DNA from 3 places in the Pseudoalteromonas sp. Z9A5 genome. Region 3 is predicted to be linked to each of the others. Evidence: predicted binding sites of a transcription regulator. Region 3 holds the regulator's gene; each other region holds the start of a gene.
What was found. The regulator FliA, encoded in region 3, starts transcription of late flagellar genes. The targets are predictions, from matches to a motif close to CTAAAGNTNNNNNNNNNNNNGCCGATA.
Positions count from the first base shown of each region.

Region 1: the regulator FliA is predicted to act here: its motif matches at 1,893-1,919, upstream of pomA (flagellar motor protein PomA).
Region 2: the regulator FliA is predicted to act here: its motif matches at 1,938-1,964, upstream of GQR56_RS19140 (DUF5610 domain-containing protein).

Region 1 is NZ_WTLC01000023.1:67,028-70,315, forward strand. It holds gene dxs (1-deoxy-D-xylulose-5-phosphate synthase) at 1-423, opposite strand, end outside; gene ispA ((2E,6E)-farnesyl diphosphate synthase) at 536-1,423, opposite strand; gene GQR56_RS13010 (exodeoxyribonuclease VII small subunit) at 1,427-1,669, opposite strand; gene pomA (flagellar motor protein PomA) at 1,979-2,746, shown strand; gene GQR56_RS13020 (flagellar motor protein MotB) at 2,749-3,288, shown strand, end outside.
Region 2 is NZ_WTLC01000052.1:1,586-4,873, reverse strand. It holds gene GQR56_RS19155 (thiol:disulfide interchange protein DsbA/DsbL) at 1-8, shown strand, start outside; gene GQR56_RS19150 (thiol:disulfide interchange protein DsbA/DsbL) at 25-663, shown strand; gene trmA (tRNA (uridine(54)-C5)-methyltransferase TrmA) at 734-1,831, opposite strand; gene GQR56_RS19140 (DUF5610 domain-containing protein) at 1,994-3,133, shown strand; gene murI (glutamate racemase) at 3,199-3,288, shown strand, end outside.
Region 3 is NZ_WTLC01000002.1:48,376-51,663, forward strand. It holds gene flhF (flagellar biosynthesis protein FlhF) at 1-702, shown strand, start outside; gene GQR56_RS01760 (MinD/ParA family protein) at 695-1,555, shown strand; gene GQR56_RS01765 (RNA polymerase sigma factor FliA) at 1,582-2,292, shown strand; gene cheY (chemotaxis response regulator CheY) at 2,332-2,715, shown strand; gene GQR56_RS01775 (protein phosphatase CheZ) at 2,732-3,288, shown strand, end outside.

The sequences.
Region 1 (3,288 bases), on a different contig from region 3:
ACCCTCTTTTTGCGCGGCAATAGACATTCCCAGCGCTGCTGAAATAGACGTACTTGAATGACCTACGCTAAACGTGTCGTATTTACTTTCTTCACGAAATGGAAATGGGTGTAAGCCATCTTTTTGACGAATCGTGTGCATTAAATCGCGTCGACCAGTCAGTATTTTATGCGGGTAAGCTTGATGACCCACATCCCATACTAACCTGTCATCGGGCGTGTTATACACATAATGTAGGGCAACGGTAAGTTCAACCGTACCTAAACCAGACGCTAAATGACCGCTACTTTGCGATACTGAGTTGAGTAAATAGTCACGTAACTCATTGCTAAACTCTGGGAGTTTATCTTGCGCTATATCGCGTAACTGGGCTGGTTCGTCAACCAAATTAAGTAATGGATACTTGCTACTATCAAGTGTCATGGTTTTTTATATATCCTTCGCTAACATCAATTAACTTATACAAATACGGTATAAATTCAATTAATGTTCAGTAATTATGTCAGTGCTAAGTGCAATACTTTTTAAGCGGTGCTTAATGATCACGCTCAATTAAGTAATTTGCTAGTGACGCCAGAAGTGTTGTGTCAGCATCAATATTTGCTAACGCTTCATGGGCTTGTTGTATTAAATTTTGCGCCTTTTCTTTAGCGCCAAGCATACCCAATAAAGCGGGGTATGTCGCTTTATTGGCTGCAATATCTGACCCTTGCGGCTTACCTAAAGTAACAGTATCGCCCTCAATATCCAAAATATCGTCGTGGACTTGAAAGGCCAGCCCTATAGCATACCCAAAAACAGATAAGTTATCTAAAGTTTGTTCGCTAACATTTGGAGAACACATTGCACCTAAGGTAATTGCACAATTAATTAATGCACCCGTTTTTAGTTTATGAATACGCTCAAGTTGCTGTACTGTAATCACTTTGTCGGTTGCAGCAATATCTAAACCTTGACCGGCAACCATACCCTCTAAACCAGAGGCATGTGCAAGTTTTGCTATCATTTTTACTTGTGTTTTTGAGCTACATTTAAAATTATGATTTGAGATTAGCTCAAACGCTAATGTTTGCAGCGCATCTCCAGCTAAAATAGCTTCAGCTTCGCCATAAACTATATGACATGTTGGTCTACCTCGGCGTAAATCATCATCATCCATAGCTGGTAAATCATCATGTACTAAAGAGTAGCTATGAATACATTCAATTGCTGCGGCAAGTACATCTAAATCACTTTTCTCTGCACCGAGCATTTTACCTGTAGCGTAAACCAAAAATGGACGCAGTCTTTTCCCACCATTGAACAAGCTATAATGTGTAGCTTCTTTTATTTTTTTTTCACTATCGAGCGGTTGTTCAAAATAAAGATTGAGCGTATTAGCTACATCAGTTTGAGCATGTTCTATTTGTTCTTTAATGCTCACCGTTTATTCCACATCGTTGTCAAAGTTTGCAAGTGCTGACTTTTCGCCGCTTCCCATTAAAATTGATACTTTTTGTTCTGCTTGCTGTAATTTACCTGATGAAGCATTAGCCAAAGCAATTCCGCGTTCAAATTGCTTTAACGACTGATCAAGCGATAAATCACCTTGTTCCATGTCACTAACAATTGTTGATAATTCTTCTAGTGCTTGTTCGAAACTTAAGTTTTCAGGTTTTTTAGTCGCCATATTATTTCAGCTTACATGATAAATTTAGAAGCCAATTTTAGGGGGAATGCTAAACTAGGTCAAAGGATGATATGTTTTTTTCGTCTATTAGCATTAAATGTTACCTTTATGTGCATTAATAAAGACTTAATAGCGGTCTATTGCTGTAGTTAAAGTAATTAATAATGTACCTTTAATTAAACTAATACTTTAATGCTCTTTTTATGTTTCTTTACACAAATGGCTTAAGCAATTCAATATGTTGCCGATAAGTAGTTAATAATAAAAGTTTATGATAAGGCCTTACAGCATGAAACCTTTGGAGGAAATGTGGATTTAGCAACCATTATAGGGATCCTTGGCGCAATTGGCTTAATTGTCATGTCGATGTTTATGAGTAGTAGTGGCGAAATGGCTATGTTTTACAATACCCCTTCGGTGGTAATTGTATTTGGTGGATCTATATTCATAGTTTTATCAAATTACACCATGGGACAGTTTTTTGGTATAGGTAAAGTAGCCGCTAAAGCTTTCATGTTTAAAATAGAATCACCTGAAGAGCTAATTGATAAAGCAATTGAGCTTGCAGATTCTGCACGAAAAGGCGGTTTTTTAGCCCTTGAAGAAGCTGAAATACCAAATCAGTTTATGCGAAAAGGTGTCGACATGTTAGTTGATGGTCACGATGCCGATGTAGTGAGAGCTACTTTACAAAAAGATATTACTTTAACTTCCACCCGTCACGAAATGGGTGCCGGCTTATTTAAAGCGATGGCCGATATTGCACCTGCAATGGGAATGATTGGTACCTTGATAGGTTTGGTTGCTATGTTATCAAACATGGACGATCCAAAATCAATAGGGCCTTCAATGGCAGTAGCATTATTAACAACTTTATATGGTGCATTTTTAGCAAACGTAGTTGCTATCCCTATTCAAGTTAAATTAGAGCTTCGTAAAGATGAAGAGGCAATGAATCAGCGTTTGATTTTAGATGCAGTGCTAGGTATTCAAGATGGTCAAAATCCAAAAGTAATTGAAGGTATTTTGAAAAACTACCTAGCTGAATCAAAACGTAAAGTAGATACCGAGGAGTAACCATGTCTGAGCAAGAGTGTAAATGTCCACCTCCAGGGCTACCTGCGTGGATGGGGACGTTTGCTGATTTGATGTCGCTACTAATGTGCTTTTTTGTACTCTTGCTTGCGTTTTCTGAGATGGATGTACTTAAATTTAAACAAATAGCAGGCTCAATGAAGTTTGCTTTTGGTGTACAAAATAAAATAGAAGTAAAAGACATCCCTAAAGGTACCTCTGTTATTGCAATGGAATTTACACCAGGGAAACCAGAACCCACCCCAATAGAAACTATTCAACAGCAAACAGTAGAAATGACTCAGCAAATGCTAGAATTTCAAGCCGGTGATGAAAGCTCTGCCGGAGGAAGACAAGAACAGCGTGGTGACAAACGTGGTGGTGAATCTCGTAGTACATCTCAAGAGCAATCATCTGAACAAGCAACGGCATCTGCTGATCAAGAGCAAACAAATGAGCTTGTTAAAAAAATAGCACAACAGCTTGAAAAGCAAATTATTGATGGTGCTATAGAACTTGAATCGCTAGGGCAGCAAATAATTATC
Region 2 (3,288 bases), on a different contig from region 3:
CACTATGAATTTAGGAGTATAAAAATGATTAAATTAGTTAAAGCAGGTTTGCTTGCAGTATTACTTCCTATGGCGGCAACAAGCTTTGCTGCAACCTTTGAGGAAGGTGTGCATTACGATGTTGTATCTGAGCGAGCAACAAAAAAACCGGAAGTTAAAGAGTTTTTCTCATTTTACTGTCCTGCATGTAATAACATGGAAGGGCTAATTACTGAATTTAAGCCATCGCTTGATAAAAACGTTAAATTTAAAAAGAGCCACGTTGATTTTGTAGGTGTACGCGACCCAGAGAATCAACAGATGATGAGCCAAGCACTTGCTACTGCAGAAGTACTTCCGCAAAAAGATCAGATTATTTCTGCGATCTTTAATCATATTCATACAAAGCGCGCTAAATTTAATGAGCTTGCAGATGTAAAAGATATATTTGTAGCGCAGGGCGTTGATGGCGATAAGTTTGATAAGTTATTTAAAAGCTTTTCTGTACGTACGCTAAGCTCTAAAATGAAACGTGACCAAGATTACTTTAAAGATAAGGGGGCACTTCGTGGCGTACCTACTTTTATCGTAAATGGTAAGTACAAGTTAAACCTTGGTAAAGAGTCTGGTATTTATAAGTCAGAAGATATTAGCGAACTAATTAACTATTTAGCTAACAAATAAATTTAGCTAAAACTAAAAAAAGCTCCTACAAGGAGCTTTTTTTATGGGTAACGTTTACTAAGCGTATTTATTATTTGCGTTGTAAGAAAACACCTGACTCAATATGATGTGTGTAAGGGAACTGATCAAATATAGCAAAGCGCTTAACATTATGTGTACGTGTTAAGTGATCAAGGTCACGCTCAAGGGTTTCAGGATTACACGATATATAAATTATGCTTTCGTAATTAGCGACTAGGTCACACGTTAATTCATCCATGCCTGCGCGCGGAGGATCAACTAATATGGTTTGGCAGTCATAGCTTTTAAGGTCAATACCATCCAAACGAGAGAAAGTACGTTCACCATTCATTGCTTGAGTAAACTCTTCACTCGACATACGAATAATATCTAGGTTCTCTACGTTATTTTTAGCAATGTTGTATTGAGCAGAGTGAACAGATGATTTTGATATTTCTGTTGCTAATACTTTATTAAAACAGCCCGCTAACGCAATTGAAAAGTTACCGTTACCGCAATACAGTTCTAATAAATCATTTTTAAGTGGCTTACATAAATCTTGCGCCCACTCCAGCATATTAATATTTACTTTTGCATTAGGCTGAGTAAAGCTATTTTCTACTTGTTGATAAATAAGCTCTTGACCATTAACTGTTAAACGCTCAGTTACAAAGTCATCACCCAGCACTTCTTTTTGTTTGCGAGCACGACCTATAAAGTCAATTTTGTATTTACTACTCAGTTTTTCTTTCAGTGCTTTAATTTCACTTAACCATTCATCATCAAGTGGTTTGTGATAAAGCAAGCTTACTAAAATTTCACCGCTTAGCGTTGATAGGTAATCGATTTGAAATAACTTACGACGTAATATTTCACAAGGCTTAAGATGCTCAATCATCACCTGCATGATTTCACCTACTAGAGGCGCTGCTGGGTCAAACGTATCAACACGGATTTTTTCTTTTGTTTGTTGATCAAACATAATGTGAAACAGATCGTCACCGTTGTGCCATACTCTAAATTCAGCACGTTGGCGGTAGTTAGTTGGCTCTGAGCTAAATACTTCTAGTTGCTCCACACCAAAACGTTGAAACTGTGCACTAATACGCTGCTCTTTTTCACTTAACTGTGCTTGGTACTGTGTGGTATCTATTTTAATAACTGCCATTAATACTACTACCTTATCTAAGATCTGTTTATCGGCGCTATTGTAGGGAGCGCTGCGTATTTGTCTAGTTTTGGCTAGCATTTATGCTGTTTTATTGCACATTGTACTTTAGTTTTTATTGTTATAGCCGATAATTAATTACGCACGCTTAGGAGACGAATCATGAAAATAGGTAATTATGGCTTTACGCCAAACAACAACATTAATAAATTCAATAATAAAGCTGATATACAGCAACCTACAATTACGTCTCCTCAAGATACCTATCAGCAACGTGGTCGAGAGTTGGCTGCAAAAGTACTTGGCGATAAAATGGCTGAGCAGCTTGGATTGCCTATCGCAGAAAAAAAAGCAGACAAACCACTATTTGATTTTGATGAAATAGTAAAAAATGTACTCGATTTCGTAAGTAGTGCTGTTAATAAAGCAAAAGCTAACGGCGCTGATGACGAAAAACTCAAAGATATGTTAGGCGACGCGCGAAAAGGCGTCCAAATAGGGATTGACGACGCTGTTGATGAACTCAAAGGTACGGGCGTATTTAATAACGACATGGAAGAGGGTATTAATAAGTCTAAAGAGGGTATTTACAATGGGCTTGATAAGTTTGAAGAGTCGTTATTTAACCCACAACCTGCCAGCGTAAATATAAGCCAGGCTCAATATGTCAGTATGACGAGTAATGCAGAGTATAAATTTACCACCGCAGAAGGTGACGAGGTAAGTATTAGCTTTGCAGATGCATTTGAATCTCAGTCGGCAAGTGGCTATCAGCAAAACAATAATGGCGAGTCGTTTGCAAGCTCATCATCGCAATCTCGACAGGTATCATTTTCGATGTCGGTTAATGGTGACTTAAATGAGCAAGAGCAAGAAGCTATTAATGCGATGATGGAAGACTTACAAGATTTAAGTAAAACCTTTTTTGGTGGTGATTTAGATGAAGCATTTGAACAAGCGCAAGAGCTAAGTTTAGACAGCGATCAGCTGGTGGCTTTTTCTATGGATTTACGTCAAACAAAAACAATAGCATCAGTTAAAAGCTATGAAGAATATAAACCAGCACCAGAAAAACAAATAGCAGAGGGTTTAGCTCCTTTTAATGACGACCTTAAAAATGCTTTTGAAAAAGCGGGTGAACTTGGATTACAAAATCAGCTAGCTGGCATTCTCCAATGGTTAAATCAAGATCAGGAACAAATAGATAAGTTAGTAGATTACACAAAGTCTATGTTCGAAAACCTTAATCAGTTAAATTCGGCGGTCGACGATCTTGCTGATTTAGAAACCACGCAAAGTTAAACTACTTTCTTTTATAAATACCTCATGGCAAACTGCCGTTCTTAAAGTAAAGTGGGAACGGTAGTTTGTCAGCGCATATAATGGTCTTTGATTCAGGTATTGGTGGAACTACAGTACTTGAGCATATAAAGCAAAGTATCCCCAATGCTCAGTAC
Region 3 (3,288 bases):
GAAGACCAAATGCAAACAACCAATAATGAAATACTACGCCAAGGCGGTGTTTACGCATTAGTAGGACCAACAGGAGTTGGTAAAACAACAACTGTAGCTAAATTAGCAGCCTTAGGAGCACAAAAATACGGTGCCGATAAAGTTGCGTTAATTACCACCGATACATACAGAATTGGTGCATATGAACAGCTTGCAACTTATGGTCGAATCATTGGTTGTGGTGTAAAGCAGGTTAAAGATGCTAATGAATTAGCTGAAGTTTTATATCATTTACGAGATAAGCGTCTAGTATTAATAGATACTGCAGGTATGAGCCAACGAGACTTGCGTTTAACAGAGCAGTTAAATACGCTAATGCGTAATCAGCGTGTTGATATTCGTAGCTATCTTGTACTAAGTGCAACAGCACAAATAAACGTATTGCAAGAAACAGTAAGGCATTTTAAAAAAGTACAGTTAAGTGGTTGTATTTTTACTAAATTAGACGAATCTTTAAGTTTAGGTGAGATTATTAGTATTGCGATTCAAAACCGCCTCCCAATAGGGTATCTTACTAATGGTCAACGAGTTCCTGAAGACATTCGTGTTGCAAATGCCGAAAAACTAGTAAAAAAAGCTGAGCAATTGTATTTAAAAAGAATAAAAGCACAACATTCAAGACACCAATCAGTGGCGTCGAGCACAGTAGGGATGTATGATTAACACAGTATTAGATCAAGCAAGCGGCCTGCGCAAAATGAGTCAAAACAATAACAACGGCGTAAAAGTTATCGCTGTGACCGGTGGTAAAGGTGGTGTAGGTAAAACAAATGTTTCCCTTAACACCGCAATAGCACTTGGTCAGCAAGGAAATCGAGTATTAGTACTTGATGCCGACTTAGGTTTAGCAAACTGTGATGTGATGCTTGGACTGCGTGTTGAACGTAATTTATCGCACGTATTATCTGGCGAATGTGAACTCGATGAGATTTTAGTTGAAGGTCCAGGCGGAATTAAAATAGTACCAGCAACATCAGGCTCTCAAAGTATGGTTGAGTTATCACCATCAGAGCATGCTGGCCTTATTCGTGCTTTTAGCGAATTAAATACCGAATTTGATATATTAATTGTAGACACTGCCGCCGGCATTTCAGATATGGTGCTAAGCTTTTCACGTGCAGCACAAGATGTAATGGTTGTCGTTTGTGATGAACCAACATCGATCACTGATGCATACGCACTTATTAAAGTTTTAAGTCGTGAGCATGGTGTATATAAATTTAAGATTGTTGCGAATATGGTTCGCAGCATGCGCGAAGGTCACGAACTCTTCGCAAAACTTTCCAAAGTAACCGATCGCTTTTTAGATGTGTCTATGGAGCTGGTGGCTATTGTTCCTTATGACGAAAATATGCGTAAAGCAACGCGTCGTCAAAAAGTCATTGTAGAATTATTTCCAAATTCACCTGCGGCATTAGCTTTTAAAGCACTCGCGACGAAAGCTGTAAAATGGCCTATACCTAATCAACCTTCTGGGCATTTAGAGTTTTTTATTGAGAAGCTGGTTAACGGCTAATTATGACAATATCGGTAAATAGAGCTATGGGATATCAGTCAACACAAAATTTAAATGTGATTGTTGAAAAGCATGCATCACTTGTCAAAAAAGTGGCGTGTCACTTAATTGCTCGCTTGCCTCCTAGTGTTCAGCTCGATGATTTAATTCAATCAGGCATGATTGGTCTAATAGAGGCATCAAAAAACTTTGACGCTACTAAAGGTGCAAGCTTTGAAACATTTGCAGGTATTCGTATTCGTGGAGCAATGCTTGATGAAATGCGACGCGGTGACTGGGCTCCTCGCTCAGTACACCGTAAAAGCCGCCTTGTAGCCGAGACTATTACTACATTAGAAAAAGCGTTAAATCGTGAGCCAACAGATACAGAAGTTGCTGAAAAACTTGAAATTTCGCTAAATGAGTACCATCATATTTTAAATGATGTAAATTCAAGTAAAATTTTAGGCATTGAAGACTTGGGAATAGATGACGATGTTATCACTCCAGCAGGTCAAGATTTAACGCTAGACAAACCCTTTAATAATGTTAAAAATGAACGCTTTAATGAATCATTGTTAAGTGCAATAAAGTCATTGCCTGAGCGAGATGCGATGGTACTCTCTTTGTACTATAACGATGAAATGAATTTAAAAGAGATTGGACATATACTCGATGTAAGTGAATCGCGTGTAAGTCAGATACATGGTCAGGCGATGATTAAGCTCAAAGCAAAAATCAATGACTGGATAAACTAGTAGTAAGTAAACAAGGTTAAGACCTCACCGGAGGATGTTTTGGATAAAAACATGAAAATTCTTGTTGTTGATGATTTTTCGACAATGAGACGTATTATTAAAAATTTATTGCGTGACTTAGGCTTTACTAATGTTCAAGAAGCAGATGATGGCTCAACTGCTTTACCTATGCTACAAAATCAATCATTTGACTTTGTAGTTACAGATTGGAATATGCCTGGAATGCAGGGTATTGACCTTTTAAGGGCGATTAGAGCTGATGATAAACTAAAGCACCTACCTGTTTTAATGGTGACTGCAGAAGCTAAGAAAGAACAGATAATAGCTGCAGCTCAAGCTGGTGTTAATGGTTATATTGTTAAACCATTTACGGCTGGAACATTGAAAACAAAATTAGAAAAAGTGTTTGAACGCTTAGGTTAATGAAGGGGAGAGGCTTATGTCAGCACTTGCTGCGCCTCGAATAACGTTAGAACAAGCTCGCCAGCTCGTTGTTTTTTTAGAAAATGGTGAGCAAGATAAAGCCGATGAATTAATTTTAGACACCGCGTCTAAAGAGCAGTCAGAAATATTTGCTGAAGTTGGAAAATTAACTCGTCAATTACACGAAGCTTTAAAAAGTTTTGAGCTTGATACGCGTTTAACCAACATAACAACTGATGCTATTCCAGATGCTCAAAAGCGGCTTAATTATGTTATAGAAATGACAGAAAACGCTGCTAATAAAACAATGGATGCGGTTGAAGCTGGGTTACCAATAGCTCAGGAGTTAGCTAATGAAGTGGCCCATATTAAACCGACATGGGATCGCTTAATGAGCCGCGAAATTGATCTTGGCGAATTTAAAACACTATGCCACAGCATCGATAAGTTTATGAATAACTCTCATCATAAAACTGATGAATTACAAAGCTTAATGACCAATATACTCATGGCTCAAGATTACCAAGATTTGACAGGGCAAGTTATTCGTCGAGTTATGGAGCTTGTAAGAGA